4 regions of the Nitratireductor sp. GCM10026969 genome follow, and region 4 is predicted to be linked to each of the others. Evidence: predicted binding sites of a transcription regulator. Region 4 holds the regulator's gene; each other region holds the start of a gene.
What was found. Region 4 encodes PhoB, which activates phosphate uptake and scavenging genes when phosphate is short. Its sites were predicted from a motif close to TGTCATNNANCTGTCAT; they were not measured.
Positions count from the first base shown of each region.

Region 1 (4,865 bases), on a different contig from region 4:
AGGCTTCCGAGGTGCACGAAGATCGTCTCGCCGGACGAATCGCCCACGCCATCATTGTCCGTGACGAAATACGCCTCGCCGTCGGCGTCGATGGTAAAGCCCTCGATCTTGTCCACCACGTAACCGTTGTCCGCGGCGCGCATGTCTTCGAGGAGGTCGCGAACGAGCGCCTTTTCAACCAGCGGCAGATCGCCGCCGAGCGATGCCGGCCGGAAATCGTCCATTGCCACCGCGTAGAGCCTCTTGACGGCGGCGTCGGCGCCGATCTGGTTGTCGCGCTCGACGATATAGAGCATGCCGTCATGGGCGGTGATCTCGGACAGGCCGATCCATCCCTTCTCGGGCGTGTCCAGGGGGTAGCGGACGGCCGACCACTCCTCGGTCGCAGGCCTGTAGGCGAGGAGCTTGACCTGGCCCTCGGGGTCGTCCTTCCATTCGCGCTGGATGGCCATGATCAGCATCCGGTCGTCGCCTTCACCCGTCAGGGTCACGCCTTCCATCCCGTAGCGCTGCTCATGGGCGAGGAGTTCCGCCGGCAGGCCGATCTCCTCCTGGATCCGCCCCTCGGCGTCCACATGCAGGAGGGCGTGGGGAACGAGCTTGCCGCTGTTGCCTTCGGAGGCGAGCCAGAAGCCGCCCTCGCCGTCGCCGACGATGCCTTCCAGATCGAGTTTCTGCGCAGGGGCGCCGTCACGGGTGACGATGATCTTGCGGCCGATCTCGGCGGGCGTCTTCTTGGCATCGATGACGAAGATGGCCGGCTGCGCGCGGTAGAAGGAATCGGAAACGGCGTAGAGGCGGCCCGGCTCGGACGGTTCGGCGGCAAGGCCCGACAGGGCGCCCCAGCCGATGGGCTTCCCGTCCTGCATGACAGACCGGATCATCGGATAGCCCGGCGCGCCGTCCTGAAGCGCATAGACCATCACGTGCGAGCGGGCGGCGCCGTCCTCGATGAGGTCTTCCTCGTTGGCGGTGACGAGGAGATTGCGCGAGGGGATGGCCAGGACGCCTTCCGGACCAATGCCGGACGCAAGCACCTGAACCAGTTCGGGTTCCTCGCCCGCATCGCGATAGACGGCTACCAGAGAGGCACGCTCCAGTGCGACGAAGAAGAAGCGCTCGTCACCGTAGGCGGCCATTTCCAGGCCCTCGGGTTCTGCGCCCTTGGCGTCGGACCGCTTGTCGGGATAGTGGCCGGCGAGGGCTGCCTGATGCTCCAGCGCGGCGCCGGAATCGAACAGGACCTCGCCCTCACGCGAGAAGATCGTGAAGCTGCGCGCACCACCCTCATAGTCGCCCTCGTTGGCGATCACGAGGCGCTCGTCGTCCAGCCACTGCACGGTGTCGGGCTCGCGCAAAAGGCTTTCGGCCGCCTGGTCGAAGCGCAGCGCGCCGTCGTCGGACAGGTCGACATTCTCGACGCTGCCGGCACCGGCGGAGAAGTGGCTCACCACCTCGCCCGTCTCCGCCGAGACAATGGCGATGTGATTGTTCTCCTGCAGGGTCACGACGATCTCGCCGCGGCTGTTGAAGTCCACGAATTCGGGTTCGGGATCCTCCGGCGCGACCTCGGCGAGCCCCGTCAGCGCCGCGGTCTTGACGCTGTCGCAATCGGGAACGCCTTCGTTGAGCGAGAAGATCTGCAGCGCGCCGGCCGGCATCTGCGGAATGGCGCCATCGTTCAGATCCTCGTCGCGCTCGTTCTCGATGGCGACGGCGAGGAAGCGGCCGTCACCGCTGACGGCCACGGAATCGGGCTGGCCGGCCAGCTCACAGGAGGGCTCGGCCGTGCGGGTGGCGATGTCGATCACCAGCAGGTTGCCGGAGGGGGCGGTGTAGCTTTCCGAGGTATTGATGGCGGCGATGGCCTTGTCGCCGGCCACGCTGACCGAGGTGGGTTCGCCGTCAACCTTGACGGTGCCGAGGCCTTTCGGTGCCGCTGGATCGGTGATGTCGACGAAGCCGACGGCGCCCAGCGGGCTGTCGGAATAGATCAGCGTGTTGCCATCCTCGCTCGCCGTGATGATCTCGGAGGAGGTCTGCGTGGCCGGATCCGTGTCGGCCGGCAGGTTCTCCGCGACGGCGAAGGTCGCGATCCGGCTGAACGCCGAATCGGCCAGGGCCGGCATCGCCGTCGACGCCGAAAGTCCCGCCATGAGCGCACACAGCAGCGAATGTCGTGTCATCCTTGTCTCCCTCAATCACTGGAACAACGTTTAGTGGCCGAGGGGGATTGCAGGCGCGTGACGAATAGATGACGTTTCGGTGACCGTTCCTGTGCATGGCTTTGCCACACTTTCCTTGCCTCGAAAGGCGAATGGTCCTATATAGCGGGCATTCCCAAAAATAGGTGGCATGACCACCGCCCGCGCCCGGGACGCGGGCGAGGACAGGATAATTTGCTATGGCCAATACGCTTCTCATGCCCAAGGCAACCGCCGTCTGGCTGGTGGACAACACGGCGCTGACGTTCGACCAGATCGCCGAATTCTGCAGGCTCCACCCGCTCGAGGTGAGCGCGATCGCCGACGGCGACGCGGCGCAGGGCATCAAAGGCATGGACCCGGTAATGACGGGGCAGTTGACGCGCGAGGAGATCGCCAAGGGCGAGGCGGACCCGAACCACAAGCTCAAGCTTTCGGAGCCGAAGGTGCGCGTGCCGGAGGCCAAGCGCAAGGGACCGCGCTATACGCCGCTGTCCAAGCGCCAGGACCGGCCGAACGCCATTCTGTGGCTGGTGCGCCATCACCCCGAGCTGAAGGATGCGCAGATCTCGCGTCTGGTCGGCACCACCAAGTCGACCATCGAGCAGATCCGCAACCGCACGCACTGGAACTCGGCCAATCTGGTGCCGATGGATCCGGTCACCCTCGGCCTTTGCTCGCAGATCGATCTCGACATGGAGGTCGGCCGCGCCGCGCGCAATGCGCCGCCCGCAGCGCCTACGGGCGATACCCTTCTGCCGGCCTCCGAGACCGAGGACCTGCCCGTATCCGAGACGGGCAGACAGGAGGCTCGGGAAGAGGAGGAGGAGAAGGAACTCGACGCCGACGCGGTGTTCGCCAAGCTCTCCTCCCTGAAGTCGGAGCGCAACGACGACGAGGACTGAGGCGACGGCCTTTGTCCGCTGTTCCTGTGGAACCGGTCTGGCACGGACCTCTCCGCGTCAGCGGCGCTCAGCCGCAGGCACTCCGGCGGCGGCCGCCCTCATAGGCGCGGGCGAGGGAGCGTTCCAGGAGTCTGGCGCCCACCGGCTCGCCCTTAGGTGTCGTCACGTCGGCGAGGACGCGGCCGTAGTATTTCCCGCCCGTGATGTTGCGGATTTCGACGGTCGCACCGCCGATCAGGCGCTCGAGCGCGTCGCGCGAGCGCAAGCCCGCCGCCTTCTCCAGCGCGCAACGGGTCCTGATTTCCGGCGCGTCGATCCCGCGCAGCCGCACGCTTACCGTGACGGTCTGTCCCGGCCAGATGCGCGCCTCCGCGACGAAGGTGTCGCCATCGATCACCCGCAGGACACGCGCTTCCACAGGGCCGCGAAGTGTCTCCCCGGCCGAGGCGGGCGGCCCGGGCAAGAGGGCGCTGCCGAACCCGAGGCAGAGGGTGGGGACGATATGGCGCGGTCGAATCGGCATGAAAAGGAAATTATTCCTATTATTCGAAAATAGCAAGCGCGGGGCGGTTCCGACCCGCCGCCCTGTAGGCGCTGTGTCTAGAAATCGCTGGCGATGCCCTTGACTTCCCAGTCGCCATAGCGGGCGGGGTCCGGCCCCTCGCGGCCGCCGATCTCTCGCGGCGCTTCTTTCTCCTGCATCTTTCGGCGTTTGCGCCGCTCCTCGGCCTCTTCCAGGGCGCGCAGTGCGGCAGGCGGCAGGCGGCGGGCGGTCCCGCCCTTATTGAACGCGTCACTCACGGGTTTCTTCCCAGTCCCAATCTTGTTGAATATGCGTTATCGCCTTCCCATCATATAGGCAAATAAGCCGCGCCGTTGCCGCCGCCGTCAAAGCGCGCGGGATGGTTCGAGCGGCGGGTGCATGCGGATGGAGCCCAAGCGCATGAACATGATTCGAACGGCAATGCTTCTGGCGTTCATGACGGCGCTCTTCATGGGCGTCGGCTACCTGATCGGCGGCACCGGTGGCATGATCATCGCCCTGGTCATCGCCGCGGGCATGAACCTGTTCAGCTACTGGAACGCCGACAAGATGGTGCTGAAGATGCACCACGCGCGCGAGGTGGACGAGCGCAGCGCGCCAGAATTCTACCGCATCGTGCGCGGGCTTGCCGCCAATGCCGGCCTGCCCATGCCGCGCGTCTATATCATCGACAATCCGCAGCCGAATGCCTTTGCCACCGGTCGCAACCCGCAGAACGCGGCGGTCGCCGCCACCACCGGCCTTCTGCAACGGCTGTCGCCGGAGGAGGTGGCCGGCGTCATGGCCCACGAACTCGCGCACGTGCAGAACCGCGACACGCTGACCATGACCATCACCGCGACGCTCGCCGGCGCGATCTCCATGCTTGCAAATTTCGCGCTGTTCTTCGGCGGCGGACGCAACAACAATCCGCTCGGCTTCGTCGGCATCCTGATCGCCATGATCGTGGCGCCGCTGGCGGCCATGATGGTGCAGATGGCCATCAGCCGCACGCGCGAATATTCCGCCGACCGACGCGGCGCGGAAATCTGCGGCCAGCCCCTGTGGCTCGCCTCGGCGCTCAACAAGATCGCCCGCGGCGCGCACCAGGTCGTCAACGAGGACGCCGAGCGCAATCCGGCCACCGCGCACATGTTCATCATCAATCCCCTGTCGGGGCAGCGGATGGACGGCCTGTTTTCCACCCACCCGAACACGGAAAACCGTATCGCG
Region 1 covers NZ_JBHSUM010000180.1:72-4,936, reverse strand. The annotation lists gene ACFP9U_RS22165 (esterase-like activity of phytase family protein) at 1-2,186, opposite strand, end outside; gene ACFP9U_RS22160 (DUF1013 domain-containing protein) at 2,405-3,109, shown strand; gene ACFP9U_RS22155 (thermonuclease family protein) at 3,177-3,632, opposite strand; gene ACFP9U_RS22150 (DUF1674 domain-containing protein) at 3,710-3,910, opposite strand; partial or broken gene htpX (zinc metalloprotease HtpX) at 4,053-4,865, shown strand, end outside.
Region 1: a site for PhoB is predicted at 2,244-2,260, ahead of ACFP9U_RS22165 (esterase-like activity of phytase family protein). Genes of this name have one in related genera too.

Region 2 (4,865 bases), on a different contig from region 4:
GCCGTGATGGTTCCCGCCAGCACGTCCTGGGAGCCGACCCACAGCACGGCGACCACGGAAGCGGAGGTCGTAAAGATCGCCAGGAAGGTCAGCAGCGCACGCGCGGAGATGGAGGCGCGCGCCGCCCGGAACGCCGCTTCCACCGCCGCACTGAACCGCCTCGCCACGCTCTCTTCATTGGTGAAGGCTTGCAAAACCTTGACGGCGCCGATCTGCTCGCCGGCGAAGGCGCTGGCCTCGGCCAGCGTGTCCTGCGCATGCCGCGCACGCCGCCTGACCGACCGGCCGAAGGCCATCAGCGGCAAAACGATGAACGGGATGGCCACGACCACAAGCAGCGAGAGACGCGGACTGGTGATCACCATCATCGCCAGCGCCCCTAGTCCCATGATCGTATTCCGCAGCGCGACGGAGGCGGTGGCGCCGACGGCGGCCTTGACCTGCGTGGCATCCGCCGTCAGCCGCGAAACGATCTCGCCCGACCGCGCCGTGTCGAAGAAGGAGGGAGAGAGCCGCGTGACGTGGCTGAAGACGTCGTTCCGCAGGTCCGCCACCACGCGCTCGCCCAACGTGACCACAAAGTAGTAACGCAGCGCCGAGGCAAGGGCCAGGACGGCGCCCACCACCAGGAGCATGGAGAAGTAATTGGTGATGAGCGTCCCGTCCGACCCGGAAAAGCCATGGTCGATCATCCGCCGCACGGCAAGCGGAAGCACCAGCGTGGCGGCCGCCGCCAGAAGCAGGAAAGCCACCGCGCCCGCGACCAGGCCGCGGTAGCGGCGCACATAGGGCACCAGCCGCCGCAGGGGCTTGAGGGAACGCCGCGCCTTATCCACGGGCACGGCATCTGTTTCGGCCATTGTGTTTCCTTCCGGCGTCGCCTCCAAGTTTCAGCCTTGGCGGCCTTGTCTCGCCCGGGCGCCTGATGTATAGGCACGCGAGCCTTTCCGAAGCCGTAGCCCTCCTTGGCCGCGGCTTCAAGTTTTCGTCATGGGCGAGATTGCCGCACGGAACGCCGGCAAACGCGCCGATGCGCAGACCATTCAGGATAGACCGATGAAAGCCGACATTCACCCCGATTATCACATGATCAAGGTTGTCATGACCGACGGCACCGAATACGAGACGCGCTCCACCTGGGGCAGCGAGGGCGACACGCTCCAGCTCGACATCGATCCGCGCACGCATCCGGCCTGGACCGGCGGCTCGCAGGCTCTTGTCGACCGCGGTGGCCGTGTTTCCCGCTTCAAGAAGCGCTACGAGGGGCTGGGCATCTGACCCGTCTCCATTCGACACTATCCAGGCGGCCATCGAGCCGCCTTTTCTTTTGCGCATCGGTCTGCAATGAATGCCACGATGCTGACCGACAGACAAACCGAACTGCTCATCCGGCCGACCGCTTCCGCCGATCTTCCCGCGATCACGCGCATCTACCGCCACGCCGTGGAGACGGGCACGGCGAGCTACGAGCTGACGCCGCCTGACGAAGAAGAGATGGCGGCGCGCCGGGAGGCACTCGTCCGCAACAGCTATCCCTATCTGGTGGCGGAAGAAGGCGGTCAGGTGCTCGGCTACGCCTATGCGGGTCCTTTCCGCACCAGGCCGGCCTACCGCTTCATGGTGGAAGATTCGGTCTATATCGCGCCGCACGCGCAGGGCCAGGGCATCGGCCGGCGCCTCCTTACGGTTCTGATCGAGGAATGCGAAAGGCTGGGTTTCCGGCAGGTCGCCGCGGTCATCGGCGACGGCTCACCCTCGAGCCCCTCCGTGCGGCTGCACGAGGCGCTTGGCTTTCGCCATACGGGCGTGCTCGAAGACAGCGGCTACAAGCACGGGCGCTGGCTTGATACGGTTTTCATGCAGCTCAGCCTCAACGGCGGTGCGGCCACCGCCCCGGATCCCGATTCCCTGCCGGAAAGGATGTTTCGCAGAGGCCTTTGAGGGGGAACGCGTAGTGCCTATGCCCGCACGAGCTTAAGCGTGCGGTCGAACACGGCGAGCACGCGGCCGAGTTCATGCCCGCGCTTGAGTATAAGCCCGCTGGCGGCGATCACGCTGTAGGCGCCCTGTTTGCGCGCCAGCTTCGGGTTCTTCACGATCTGGAAGAGCGGCACTTCGCTGGTGCGGCGAAAGACGGAGAAGACGGCCCTGTCCTTCAGATGGTCGATGGCATAGTCGCGCCATTCGCCGGCGGCGACCATCTGTCCGTAGAGACGCAGGATCTGGTTCAACTCCCGCCGGTCGAATGTCACCGGAAGGTCGTTGCGGGCGCGCCGCGCCTCGCTCAGCCATACGAGATTTCCGGAGTCGTCGCCATCCTCCCCCGCGCTTCCGAAATCGGTCATGTCGCGCTCGCATCCTTGTGACAATTTTATGAATCAAGGTGGCTCGGCAAGACAGCAATTGCAACCCCACCGGAAAATGGGGAGCAGCGCGAGCAGCCATCACGAAAGCAGACAAGATGTCGGATTTGGTGATCGCTTGCCCCATTCTCGCCGTTTTCTGTCCAAGCTCCCGCCTGATTTAGAAGCCAGCATCACACTCGTTGCCTGAGACGGTTCGGTCCGGAGACGGCTCCGTACCCCAAGCCCCCCCGCCCACGGGGTCGTGGCCGGATCGAACCAACTCCGGGCGGCTCGCCGCCCAGTCACGCAGGGCAACGATCCCGAACTGGATCAGCGCCGGTACAGGCCAATGCCGTACCGGCGTTTTTTGTTCGTTGTAATCAGCGAGTACGATTTTCGGCCGGCAACCGCCTGAAGCGAGGTTTGCGCGAAATCGCAAAATTCACTACCTCTCCGTCATGACCGACAGCATTTCCTCATCACCTGGGGAGCGGCCGACCGCCATTCTCTTCGTCTGTCTCGGCAACATCTGCCGCTCGCCGCTGGCCGAGGGCATCTTCCGCGCCGTGGCCGCCGAACACGGGCTCGCGCAAACCCTCCACCTCGATTCGGCAGGCGTGGGCGCATGGCACATCGGCGCACCGCCCGACCCGCGCGCGATCGCCACCGCACACCGTTTCGGCCTCGACATAACCGGCCAGCGGGCGAGGCGGGTGAGCCCGGAGGATCTCCTGCGTTTTGACCTGGTGTTCGGAATGGATCGCTCCAACGTCGCCGCACTGAAGAAGCTGGCGCCGGCGAAGGCCAGCGCGCGCATTCATCTTTTCCTGGACTATGCGCTCGGCAGACCGGACGACGTACCCGACCCCTATTACGGCGCGGACGACGGCTTCGCCGCGGTCTACCGCACGCTCCACGAAGCGTCTGAAGCGCTTGCCGCGAGGCTTTCCGAGCGCGCCGGCTCGGCCCGCAGCAAGGGCCAGGCTTCCTCGATGATATAGGGCCCGCCGCCGATCGATTCGCGCGAGGACATCAGGACGAACCGCCCCACCCGGAAGGGCGCGGCGGCGAAGTTGCCGCGCGCGGAAAGATAGGCCGCGACATCGCGCGGGCTGGCGTTCTTCAGCCGCGCCAGCGTCACGTGCGGGGTGAACTTGCGTGGGTCCGGCGGCAGACCGACGCGGCGGCAGATGCGCTCGATCTCGGCCTGGAGGGCATAGAGATCCGGTGAGGCCGCAACACCCGCCCACACCGCGTGCGGCTTCTTCTGACCGAACGCGCCGACCCCTGAGAGCGTGAGCGAGAAGGAGGGCCGGCGCACCCGGTCCAGCGCATTGGCGACCTCGTCGGCCACGTGGCCTTCGACATCACCGATGAAACGCAGGGTAAGATGGTAGTTTTCGACATCGCCCCACCGGGCTCCCGGGAGGCCGCCGCGCAGAAGCGAAAGCGACAAAGCCGCATCGCGCGGAATCTCGAGGGCGGTGAACAGTCGCGGCATGGCAACCTCCTCGAATCTCGATATGTCTTGGTTAGCGAATCATCGATCGGGCACAGGAGCAAGCGCTTTCTGGCACCTGCTCCTCAAGCACCGGATTTTTCCTCCGCGATGATTCGCTCGACCGCGGGCAGGGCATTTTCCACCATCACGTCCACGCCCTCGGCATTGGGATGCATGCCATCCTCGAGCAGCAGCGCGCGGTTGGCCGCCACGCCCTCGAGGAAAAACGGCACCAGCGGCAGCTCATGTTCCCGCGCCAGTCGCGGATAGATGGCGTCGAACGCCTCCTGATAGTCCGGCCCCAGATTGGGCGCGGCATACATGCCCACGAGCAGTACCGCCATGCCACGCTCCTGCAGCCGGACGATCATCGTCTCCAGGTTGTGTTTTGTGCTTTCCGGCGAAAGCCCGCGCAGCATGTCGTTTGCGCCGAGCCCGAGGATCACAAGGTCGGTCTCCTCCGGCACCGACCAGTCGAGCCGGGAAAGCCCGCCGCTGGTCGTATCTCCCGAAACCCCGGCATTGGCGACGGTCACGTCGTGGCCGCGCGCCCGAAGCGCGGCTTCGAGCTTCTCCGGAAAGCTCTCGCCGGGAGCAAGCTGGTAGCCGGCCATCAGGCTGTCGCCGAATCCGACGATGCGGAAGGGCTCCGCCGCCGCGGGCGCGGCAATGCAAAGGAAAAGCGCCAGAACCGGCACCGATGACATTTTCGTGAGCGACGCGAGGGCACTGAAAATCTTGCCCAGAGCTTTGAATGCCATGAAACTCGACCCATATCTGCCGGACCACGCCCGGTTTATTCCTCATATAGGACGCTCCACCCGTGCCCAAACCCGTCATCGAACTCGACAACGTTTCCCTGCGGCTCGGTGAGGGCGCCTCCTCCGTGCATGTGCTCAAGGGCGTCAGCCTGACCGTGGAAGATGGCCAATCCACGGCGGTGGTCGGCCCATCCGGCTCCGGCAAGTCGACGCTGCTCATGGTGATCGCCGGGCTGGAGAAGGTCGATAGCGGCACCG
Region 2 covers NZ_JBHSUM010000217.1:310-5,174, reverse strand. The annotation lists partial or broken gene ACFP9U_RS23600 (ABC transporter transmembrane domain-containing protein) at 1-860, opposite strand, end outside; gene rpmE (50S ribosomal protein L31) at 1,057-1,278, shown strand; gene ACFP9U_RS23590 (GNAT family N-acetyltransferase) at 1,357-1,941, shown strand; gene ACFP9U_RS23585 (DUF2794 domain-containing protein) at 1,959-2,345, opposite strand; gene ACFP9U_RS23580 (low molecular weight protein-tyrosine-phosphatase) at 2,804-3,346, shown strand; gene thpR (RNA 2',3'-cyclic phosphodiesterase) at 3,247-3,846, opposite strand; gene ACFP9U_RS23570 (arylesterase) at 3,930-4,607, opposite strand; partial or broken gene ACFP9U_RS23565 (ABC transporter ATP-binding protein) at 4,670-4,865, shown strand, end outside.
Region 2: a site for PhoB is predicted at 2,363-2,379, ahead of ACFP9U_RS23585 (DUF2794 domain-containing protein). Genes of this name have one in related genera too.

Region 3 (4,865 bases), on a different contig from region 4:
TGAAGGAGATGATACAGCGCCTGCGCACCGGATGAAAACAAATTTCCTTCCAGGCGGCCAGGGAGGGTAAAATTTGCCCGTGAATTGCAGTCAGGAAGAATGCCCGCGTTTTCCCGGAACAGAAAGCCGGGGAGAGCGCCTCCCTGGCTTTCTCACGACTCAGGCCGAACGCACGGGATCGAGCGTGACCTTGTAGAGTTCGCTGTCGTCGCGGTCCATCAGGCGCACGGTCATCTGTTCCGTGGCGCCGTCAATGTCCACCAGCCCGAAGAACTGGAACCCGGCCGAGGGCGGCAGGTTTGCCCCCTGCTCCTCGCTCGGCGCCTTCACGTAGCGCAACTCGGGGCCGAAGGTCGGGTCGAGGTCGTTGGGCCCGAAGGTCCCGGCATGGAGCGGGCCGGACACGAACTCCCAGAACGGATTGAAGTCCTGGAAGACCGCCTTGTCGGGGTTGTAATAGTGGGCGGCCGTGTAGTGGACGTCGGCCGTCAGCCACACCGTGTTCTCGATGCCGGCATTGCGGATGAAGCGCAGCAGGTCGGCGATTTCCAGTTCGCGCCCCTTAGCCGCGCCCCCGTCACCATTGGCGATGGCCTCGATCCGGTCTCCATCGGGAACGACGAGGCCGATCGGCATGTCGGAAGCGATCACCTTCCAGGTGGCGCGCGAGGCGGCCAGTTCCCGCTTCAGCCACTGGACCTGCTCTTCGCCCATGATCCGGGCGGCGTCGGTTAGTTCCTCCTCCATGGAATCGCCGTTCGCCCCGCGATAGCTGCGCAGGTCGAGGAAGAAGACGTCGAGCAGCGGTCCGTAGGCGATCTTGCGGTAGACGCGGCCCGGCTCGGCGGGGGTGAAGCGGATCGGCGTCATCTCGTGGAAGGCGCGGGCCGCGCGCGCCTGCAGAAGTCCGATGGATTTGACGGTGTAGCGGTCGTCGCTCTCGAGGTCTTTCGAAGAGGACCAGTTGTTGACGACCTCATGGTCGTCCCACTGGAAGAAGGTGGGGCAGACGGCGTTGAGCGCAAGGCAATGCTCGTCCATCATGTTGTATTTCCACTGGCCACGAAACTCGTCCAGCGTCTCGGCAACCTTGCGCTTCTCGTCGATCAGCACCTTGTTGACCCATTTGGTGCCGTCGGCAAGGTCGACCTCGTCGGCCATCGGGCCGTCGGCATAGATCGTGTCGCCGGAGTGCAGGAAGAAGTCCGGCGTGTGCCTGGCCATCGTCGCATAGGTCAGCATGCCGGTCTCGTCGATGCCCCAGCCCTGGCCGGCCGTGTCGCCCGACCAGGCGAAGCGGATGTCGCGCCGCGAGGCGGGAGCGGTGCGGAAGCGACCGACGATCGGCTCCGAAACGGCGTTGGTGTCCGAAAGATCGGCAAGCCGCATGCGGTAGAAGATGTCCTGGTCCGAGGGGAGGCCGGCAAGAAGCCGCTTCACGGCGAAATCGCTCTCCGGCAGTGCGTCGAGCGGCGGCAGCCTGCGGGCGTTTGCAAAACTCTCGGTCGTCGAAACCTCGAACGTGACTCGCGAGGGCCTATCGGCCCGCGTCCAGATCATGCCCGACGTGGCGTCCACGTCGCCGGACTGCACGCCATGCGTGAAGGCGGGGCGGGTATTGGCACGCGAATAGAAGGGCAGGGCGAGGCCGGAGCCGGCGACAAGGCCGACGGCACTGGCTGAAGCGATGAAGCTGCGACGGGTGAGCTTCGTTCTGTTCATGGCTGTCTCCTGGATGGCTGAACGTGACCGATCAGCCATCGCGCGGAAACATTGCAGGACGACTGCGCTTCCGTGACAGTTTGCTGACGCTTCTGCGACTGTGGAAAATATCCGCCAGGCGCGGGACGCACTCGGTTCGTGCTCAGTCCGCCGGGCTCTCCTCGCCTGCCTGACGCCGGCGCCACCTTTCGATCCCTGCCTCGACCTCTTGCGCGGATCCGTCACCAAGCCAGCCGATGAACATCGCCGCCGGGACAAGGATGAAGAGGTTCAAGACAGGCACATGAATGAGAAGAAAGAGGAGCATATCAAGGAACACGTCAGACCCCGCGGGCAGGGACGATGCTGCCGAGACGAAATCCCGAAAGGCAATCACGTTATGGGCCAGGACCGCGGCGGCCGCGAACAGGGCGATCACCGGCTTCGAGAGATGGCCCGCGATGATGCATACAGCATAGGGAAGGAACGACAGCAGTAAATAGGCGGCAAGAAAACCACCGATATCTACCCTTAGAGAGAGAATGTAAATCTCAAGAAAAATTTCCGATACTGATACAGCGTATAACAATACATAAGATACTTTTTTCATAATAACCTGATAATATTAAAAAAGAACATAAAAATATAATGAGCAATAAAGTATACGAGGTCGACGCCTACGCCAACCCCTTCTTCTCCATCATCGCCTCCGGGTTCGGCAGCTTGCCGCGGAACGCCGTATAGAGTTCTTCCGGATCGGCCGAGCCGCCGGCGGCGTAGATATAGCGGCGAAGCCGTTCCGCCGTTTCCGGATCAAATGGGTCGCCCGCCTCCTCGAAGGCGCGAAAAGCGTCGGCATCCAGCACCTCCGACCACATGTAGGAGTAGTAACCCGCCGAATAGCCGTCGCCGGAGAAGACATGCAGGAAATGCGGCGAACGGTGGCGCATGGGGATAGCCGCCGGCTTGCCGAGCGTCTCCAGGGTCGCCCGCTCGAATTGCAGCGGGTCTTCCGGTCCCTCCTGCCGCGCATGGAACGCCATGTCGACCAGCGCCGAGGCGGTGAACTCGACCGTGGCGAAGCCGGAATTGAAATTGCGGGCCGCACGCATGCTCTCCACGCGCTCCGGCGGAATGGGCTCGCCCGTCTCCACATGGCGCGCATGGCGGGAGAGCACCTCGGGCACGGTGAACCAGTGTTCGAAGAGCTGCGAGGGAAGCTCGACAAAATCGCGCGCCACCGCGGTTCCGGCAATCGAAGGCCAGGTGACCTCACTCAAAAGCCCGTGCAAAGCGTGGCCGAACTCATGAAAGAGCGTGCGTGCATCCTCCGCCGAAAGCAGCGCCGGCCTGCCCCTGGGCGGCTTGGCGAAGTTCATCACGTTGTAGATGATCGGCTCCTCGCCGCCACCGAGGCGATGGCCGGTGCGCAACGCGCTCATCCATGCGCCGGAGCGCTTGGAAGGGCGGTTGAAATAGTCGGCGAGAAAAAGCCCGCGCCGGCTGCCGTCGGAATTTTTCACCAGGAAGACCCGCACGTCCTCGTGCCAGGGGGCAACACCTTTCTGCTCCTCGAAGGTGAGACCGAAGAGGCGATGCGCCACGTCGAAGGCCGCAGCGATCACGTTTTCAAGCGCGAGGTAAGGCTCGACCCCGCCTTCATCGGAACCGAAGCGCTCGTCCCGCAGCTTCTCGGCATAGTAACGCCAGTCCCATGGCGCGATCGGATGGTTGTGCCCCTCGCCGGCGGCAATGCGGCTCAATTCCTTTTCGTCCTCGGCCGCCTTTTCGCGCGCCTTTTCCCAGACGGGTTTTAAGAGGTCCATCACGGCATCGGCCGTTTTGGCCATGGTGTCGTCCAGCTTGAAGGCGGCATAGGTCTCGTAGCCGAGCAGCCGCGCCTTTTCTGCGCGAAGCTTCAGAGTCTCCCGGATGATATCCGTGTTGTCGGTCTCGCCCCCGTTCTCGCCGCGGCCGATGAAGGCCCGAAGCACCGTCTCGCGCAGATCCCGTCGCTCGGAGAAGGTGAGAAACGGTTCGGCGACCGAGCGCGACAGGGTGACCGCATAGCGGCCTGGCTGGCCGCGCGATTCGGCCGCTTCGGCCATTGCGCTCCTGAGCGAGGAGGGTAGGCCGGCAAGGTCTTCTTCATCAAGAAAAAGCACCCAGTTACTCTCGTCGGCCAACACGTTCTGCCCGAAGCGCGCGCCGAGCTCCGCCAGTTTCTCGTTGATCTCGGCCAGCCGCGCCTTGCCCGAAGAATCGAGCTTCGCCCCGCCACGCACGAAGCGCTTCCACGTCTTCTCCAGTACCCGCGCCGCCTCGTCGCCGAGGCCCAGCGTCTCGCGCTCCGCGTAAAGCCGGTCGACGCGCGCGAAGAGGTCCTCGTTCATGTAAAGCCGTGAATAGTGGCGCGCCATCCGCGGCGACATGGCCCGCTCTATCTCCTGGATATGCGCATTGGTATGCGCGCCTGCCCTGCACCGGAAGATCGCCGCCACGCGCCCAAGCGCCTTTCCCGACAGCTCCAGCGCCGCCAGCGTGTTGTCGACGTTCGGTGCCGCCGGGTTCCCGGCGATAGAAGCGATCTCGGCCTCGTGCGCGGCGAAGGCCGCCTCGAAAACCGGCCTGAAATCGGCATCGGTGATGGAGCCGAAATCGGGCAAGCCAAGCGGACCGCCCCAACTCGTGAGCGGGTGTGTCGACAGGTCGATAGCGGACGAATCGCAAGTCATGGAAAACCTCGAACAAAAACGGGCGGGAGGCCGGAGCCGGTTCGGATGTAGGAGCGCCGCCGCCGGCGCGCAACGCTTGACTTGACCACGCGGTGGCCCCAATTTAATAAGTCTAACTTACTATTTTTCGGGAAAATGGCATCATGACACCCCGGTTGGATCCGGATTCCTTCGGCTTTCTGGTCACCGATCTGGCACGGCTGATCAGGGCGGACCTTGACCGGCGCATCCTGGCCGCCGGGATCGGGGTTACCCCCGGCGAGGCCAGGACCCTGGCCTATGCGGCCCGTTTCGGCGCCCTGCGCCAGAACATTCTGGCCGAACGCATGGGGCTCGAGGCGATGACCCTCAGCACCTATCTCGACCGGCTCGAACAGAGAGGGCTCATCGCGCGCAAGGCGGATCCGAACGACCGGCGCGCCAAGCTGG
Region 3 covers NZ_JBHSUM010000031.1:9,946-14,810, reverse strand. The annotation lists gene ACFP9U_RS09350 (alkaline phosphatase D family protein) at 160-1,722, opposite strand; gene ACFP9U_RS09345 (hypothetical protein) at 1,865-2,311, opposite strand; gene ACFP9U_RS09340 (M3 family metallopeptidase) at 2,379-4,436, opposite strand; gene ACFP9U_RS09335 (MarR family winged helix-turn-helix transcriptional regulator) at 4,580-4,865, shown strand, end outside.
Region 3: a site for PhoB is predicted at 1,795-1,811, ahead of ACFP9U_RS09350 (alkaline phosphatase D family protein). Genes of this name have one in related genera too.

Region 4 (4,865 bases):
CGTGCCGGCGGACGATCCAGGCGACGGCAATTTCCGCGCCGTGGTCAGCAACGCCGTCCAGCAGCTTTTCCCGCAGATCGAGGATCCGGCCGCGTTACGCACTGCCTCGGGCATCCTGTCGGACGGCGCCGTCAATGTCGTGCGCAACCACGTGGCCGCGCATCCGGAGCTTGTCGGCCAGTCATTCGTCCTCGAAGTGCCGGCTTCGGATCCCTACGACCAGCTCTACAAGGGGGTCATCGACCGCGACCTGCCGGAAGACCGCCGCAGGGTCTCGAACGAGGAGATCGCGCTGTTCCAGTCGCTCGAGGAGCGCGGGCTCGTTTCGGCGCCGTTCAACTGGGCGCTGTTCGTCAACGCCGACAGCCGCTTCCCGGAGCTGGCGGGCCTTGCCGGCGCCATCGTCGGTTCCTTCTATGCCCTCCTCGTCTGCTTCCTGATCTCATTCCCGGTCGGCATCGCCGCGGCGATCTATCTGGAGGAGTTCGCGCCGAAGAACCGCTGGACCGACCTCGTCGAGGTGAACATCAACAACCTGGCGGCGGTGCCCTCGATCGTCTTCGGTCTTCTGGGCCTGGCGGTGTTCATCCAAGTGTTCGGATTGCCGCGCTCCGCGCCGATCGTCGGCGGGCTCGTGCTCTCGCTCATGACGCTGCCCACCATGATCATCGTCACGCGCGCCGCCTTGAAGTCGATCCCGCCGTCGATCCGCGAGGCCGCGCTCGGCATCGGCGCCTCCAAGCACGAGGTCATCCTCCATCATGTCCTGCCGCTGGCGCTGCCGGGCATCCTCACCGGCACGATCATCGGCCTGGCGCAGGCTCTGGGCGAGACGGCGCCGCTGCTGCTCATCGGAATGAACGCCTTCCTGACCTCGCCGCCCGGGGGCATCATGGAGCCGGCTACGGCGCTTCCCACCCAGATCTTCATCTGGGCCGACAGCCCGGAGCGCGGTTTTGTCTCGCGCACCTCGGCTGCTATCCTCGTGCTATTGGGCTTTCTCATATTCATGAATGCGGTGGCCATCTATCTCCGGCAACGGTTCGAGCGTCGCTGGTAACGGAGTGAGGGAAATGAACATGTTGACAGAAGCAGCCGTCGAAACCGCTCTCGAGGAAACGACCGAGACCGAAACCGTGAAGATGCGCGGCTCGGGGGTCAACGTTTTCTACGGGGACAAGCAGGCCCTGTTCGGTGTCAGCCTCGACGTGCGTCAGAACCAGGTGACTGCGCTCATCGGCCCTTCGGGGTGCGGCAAGTCCACCTTTCTGCGCTGCCTGAACCGGATGAACGACACCATCGATATCTGCCGCGTGACGGGCGAGATCACGCTCGACGGCGAGGATATCTACAGCCCGCGCATCGACGTGGTGGAACTCAGGGCGCGGGTCGGCATGGTCTTCCAGAAGCCGAACCCGTTCCCGAAGTCGATCTACGAGAACATCGCCTACGGGCCGCGCATCCACGGCCTCGCCTCCGGCAAGGCCGCGCTGGACGAAGTTGTCGAGACCAGCCTGCAGAAGGCCGGCTTGTTCAACGAAGTGAAGGACCGGCTGACCGAGCCGGGCACCGGCCTTTCCGGCGGCCAGCAGCAGCGCCTGTGCATCGCCCGCGCCATCGCCGTCTCGCCGGAAGTGATCCTGATGGACGAGCCGTGCTCGGCGCTCGACCCGATCGCCACGGCCAAGGTGGAGGAACTGATCGACGAATTGCGTGAGAACTACACCATCGTGATCGTCACGCACTCCATGCAGCAGGCGGCCCGCGTTTCGCAGCGCACCGCCATGTTCCATCTCGGCAATCTGGTCGAGGAGGGACCGACGGACCGCATCTTCACCAATCCGGAAGACAAGCGCACCCAGGATTATATCACCGGCCGGTTCGGCTAAGCCGACCGCCGCGCCACGCATTTCAGAAGGGAACAGACCCATGGCCGAGCATATCGTCGCCTCCTTCGATGAGGATCTCGAGCATATCGATCGACTGCTGCGCGATATGGGCGATCTTGCCGGCGCCATGACGCAGTCCGCCACCCGGGCGCTGCTTACCTCGGATACCGGGCTGGCACAGCGCGTCATCTCCGACGATGCAATCATGGATGCCAAGCAGCTCGAACTCGACGAGCGGGCGATCACGCTGATCGCCAAGCGCCAGCCCATGGCGCAGGACCTGCGCGCCGTGGTGGGCGGGATCCGCATGGCCGCCGACCTGGAACGGATCGGCGACCTTGCCAAGAACATCGCCAAGCGCGTGGGCGCTGTCGGGCAGGGAGCGGCCCCGCGCAAGCTTTCTCATTCGATAGACACCATGGCCGGCATGGTTCTCAGCCAGGTCAAGGCCGTCGTCGAGCGCTACGCTGAGCGCGACGCCGCTGCACTCACGGCGCTGCGCGACGAGGACGAGAAGATCGACACCCGCTACACCTCGGTGTTTCGCGAACTGCTCACCTATATGATGGAAGATCCGCGCAACATCACCGCATGCACGCATCTCCTGTTTTGCGCCAAGAACCTGGAGCGCGTGGGTGACCACGTAACCAACATCGCCGAGAACGCCTACTATATCCTGACCGGCGAACAACTGCCCGTTCAGCGCCCCAAGCTGGACGAGACGCAGATGACGGTTGATCGATGAGTAGCGGGAGGGTCCGGGATGATCGCTCCGAAAGTAATGCTTGTCGAGGATGACGAGCCGCTGTGCGTACTGCTGCGCTACAATCTCGAGGCCGAAGGTTACGAGGTCGAGGTGGTCAACCGTGGCGACGAGGCGGAAGTGCGCCTTCAGGAGAACGTGCCGGACCTGCTCGTGCTCGACTGGATGGTGCCGGCGATCTCCGGCATCGAGCTTTGCCGGCGTCTCAGGATGCGCTCGGAGACCGAGCGTCTGCCCATCATCATGCTGACGGCGCGCGGCGAGGAGAGCGACCGTGTGCGCGGGCTTTCTACCGGCGCCGACGACTATCTGGTCAAGCCGTTCTCGACGCCGGAGTTCGTCGCCCGGGTCCGCGCGCTCCTGCGGCGGGCGAAGCCCGAGGTGCTGTCGACCGTGCTCAAGGTCGGCGACATCGTGCTCGACCGCGAATCCCACCGCGTCTATCGGCGCAAGAGCGAGATCCGGCTCGGGCCCACAGAATTCCGCCTCCTGGAATTCATGATGCAGCATCCCGGCCGCGTCTTCTCGCGCAGTCAGCTTCTGGACAATGTCTGGGGCGAGACGATCTATATCGACGAGCGGACGGTGGACGTGCATGTCGGCCGCTTGCGCAAGGCGGTGAACCAGGGCCGGTTGCCCGACGTCATCCGCACCATACGCGGCGCCGGCTACGCGATCCGGGAGAGTTGAGGAGGGAACCTCTCACTGCCGTGCGCTTTTGATCTCGCATGGTCAGAATCTTTGCGTTCGGTACTTTGAAAAGAGGGTTCCCCCTGCATGAGGAGGGGCTTGCCGGTGCAGACCGGCTGGGCCTTGCCCGCACGGTCGATGCCTTTCCCATGTTGATCGCAGGGCCATGGTTCGCGCCGATGATGCTCGACCGGCCGGGAGAAGGCCTTTGCGTCAAAGGAGAGCTTTACGCAATTGACGATCGATGCCTTGCCGTTCTCGACCGCCTCGAGTCCGTTGGAAAACCAGGCAATTTCCGCCGCCTGGTGCGCGTGCTGCCGATGGGTGGTGGACCAGCGATTGCGGCTTTTTCCTATATGAAATCGCCCGAACTCGCCGTTCCGGTACACTCGGAATATCTCGAGGAGTATCGCGACCATCGGTTCATTCCGCCCGGTCGGCGGTGGTAGAGTGTTGCAAACGCGCCGGCCAGGGGCAGGGGGCACGTGCCTTCCGGAAAAACGCTGCCTCAGGCGATGCTTCTGCTGCCGTTCGCGTGCAGGCCCGGACCGAAGATCTCTCGGTCGAGGCTGGTCAGCGCGGTCATGGCATTGCCGTGCTGGATGAAGGGGGTTTCGTTCGGCCAGGTCTCGAAATGCACGGATCCGGTGTTCTGGCCGCCGGCCGTTTCGGAAAGTGTGGCGCGGATCCTCGGCTCCAGGATATCGAAGGCCGCCGTGCCCTGGCCGATGATGGCCACCGGAGCGGGGTCGATCAGGGCGAACAGGTTGCCGATGCCGAAGCCGATGGCTTCCGCCGCTTCCCGAAACGCCGTGCGCGCCGCGCCCTCTTCCTGGCGCGCCTGCCCGGCCAGGGCTCCCATCTCGGCCGTGTCAATGTCGGCGATCGGCTTTTCCAAAAGGTCCCGGCCGCGCGCCCTGCGCCAGATGGCGTAGCTTCCGGCATAGGCCTCGACGCAGCCGCGGCGCCCGCAGCGGCACAGCGCGCCTTGCGGACGGTGGATCATGTGGCCGAACTCGCCGCCCGAGGAATCGGTGCCGGTGAACAGCCGTCCGTTCAACATCAGTCCCATGCCGATGCCGTGGGACAGGAGGATGGCCACGAAGTTGTCGCGATAGCGCTCCGGATAGAGCCAGCGCAACGCCACGGCGATCATGTTGCAATCGTTGTGGACGGTAACGGGGACACCGAACGCCTCCGCCAGGGCGGGTCCCAGGCGCAAGCGGTCGTGCGGCGTGATCGGCGACCACAGCATTTCCGTGCCCGCCGCGTCGGTAATGCCCTGCACCGCCACGGCGATGCGCTGGAAGCCCCCGCGCCCGTGGGCGATTTCCCGCACGCCGCGCACTGCCGCATCAAGAAGGCCCTGCCTTTCCATGGCCAGGGTCGCCAGGCGGTGCACCTTACGGTCGATCACATTGCCGCAGTAGTCGACCAGTGCCGCCGTGAGACTGTTGAAGGACAGGTGCAGGCACACCACGGTGGCGGCCCGCGGGTTGAGCGCGATCGCCACCTGCGGGCGG
Region 4 covers NZ_JBHSUM010000039.1:7,903-12,767, forward strand. The annotation lists gene pstA (phosphate ABC transporter permease PstA) at 1-1,060, shown strand, start outside; gene pstB (phosphate ABC transporter ATP-binding protein PstB) at 1,074-1,889, shown strand; gene phoU (phosphate signaling complex protein PhoU) at 1,930-2,634, shown strand; gene phoB (phosphate regulon transcriptional regulator PhoB) at 2,653-3,342, shown strand; gene ACFP9U_RS10730 (gamma-glutamylcyclotransferase family protein) at 3,381-3,791, shown strand; gene ACFP9U_RS10735 (ROK family protein) at 3,851-4,865, opposite strand, start outside.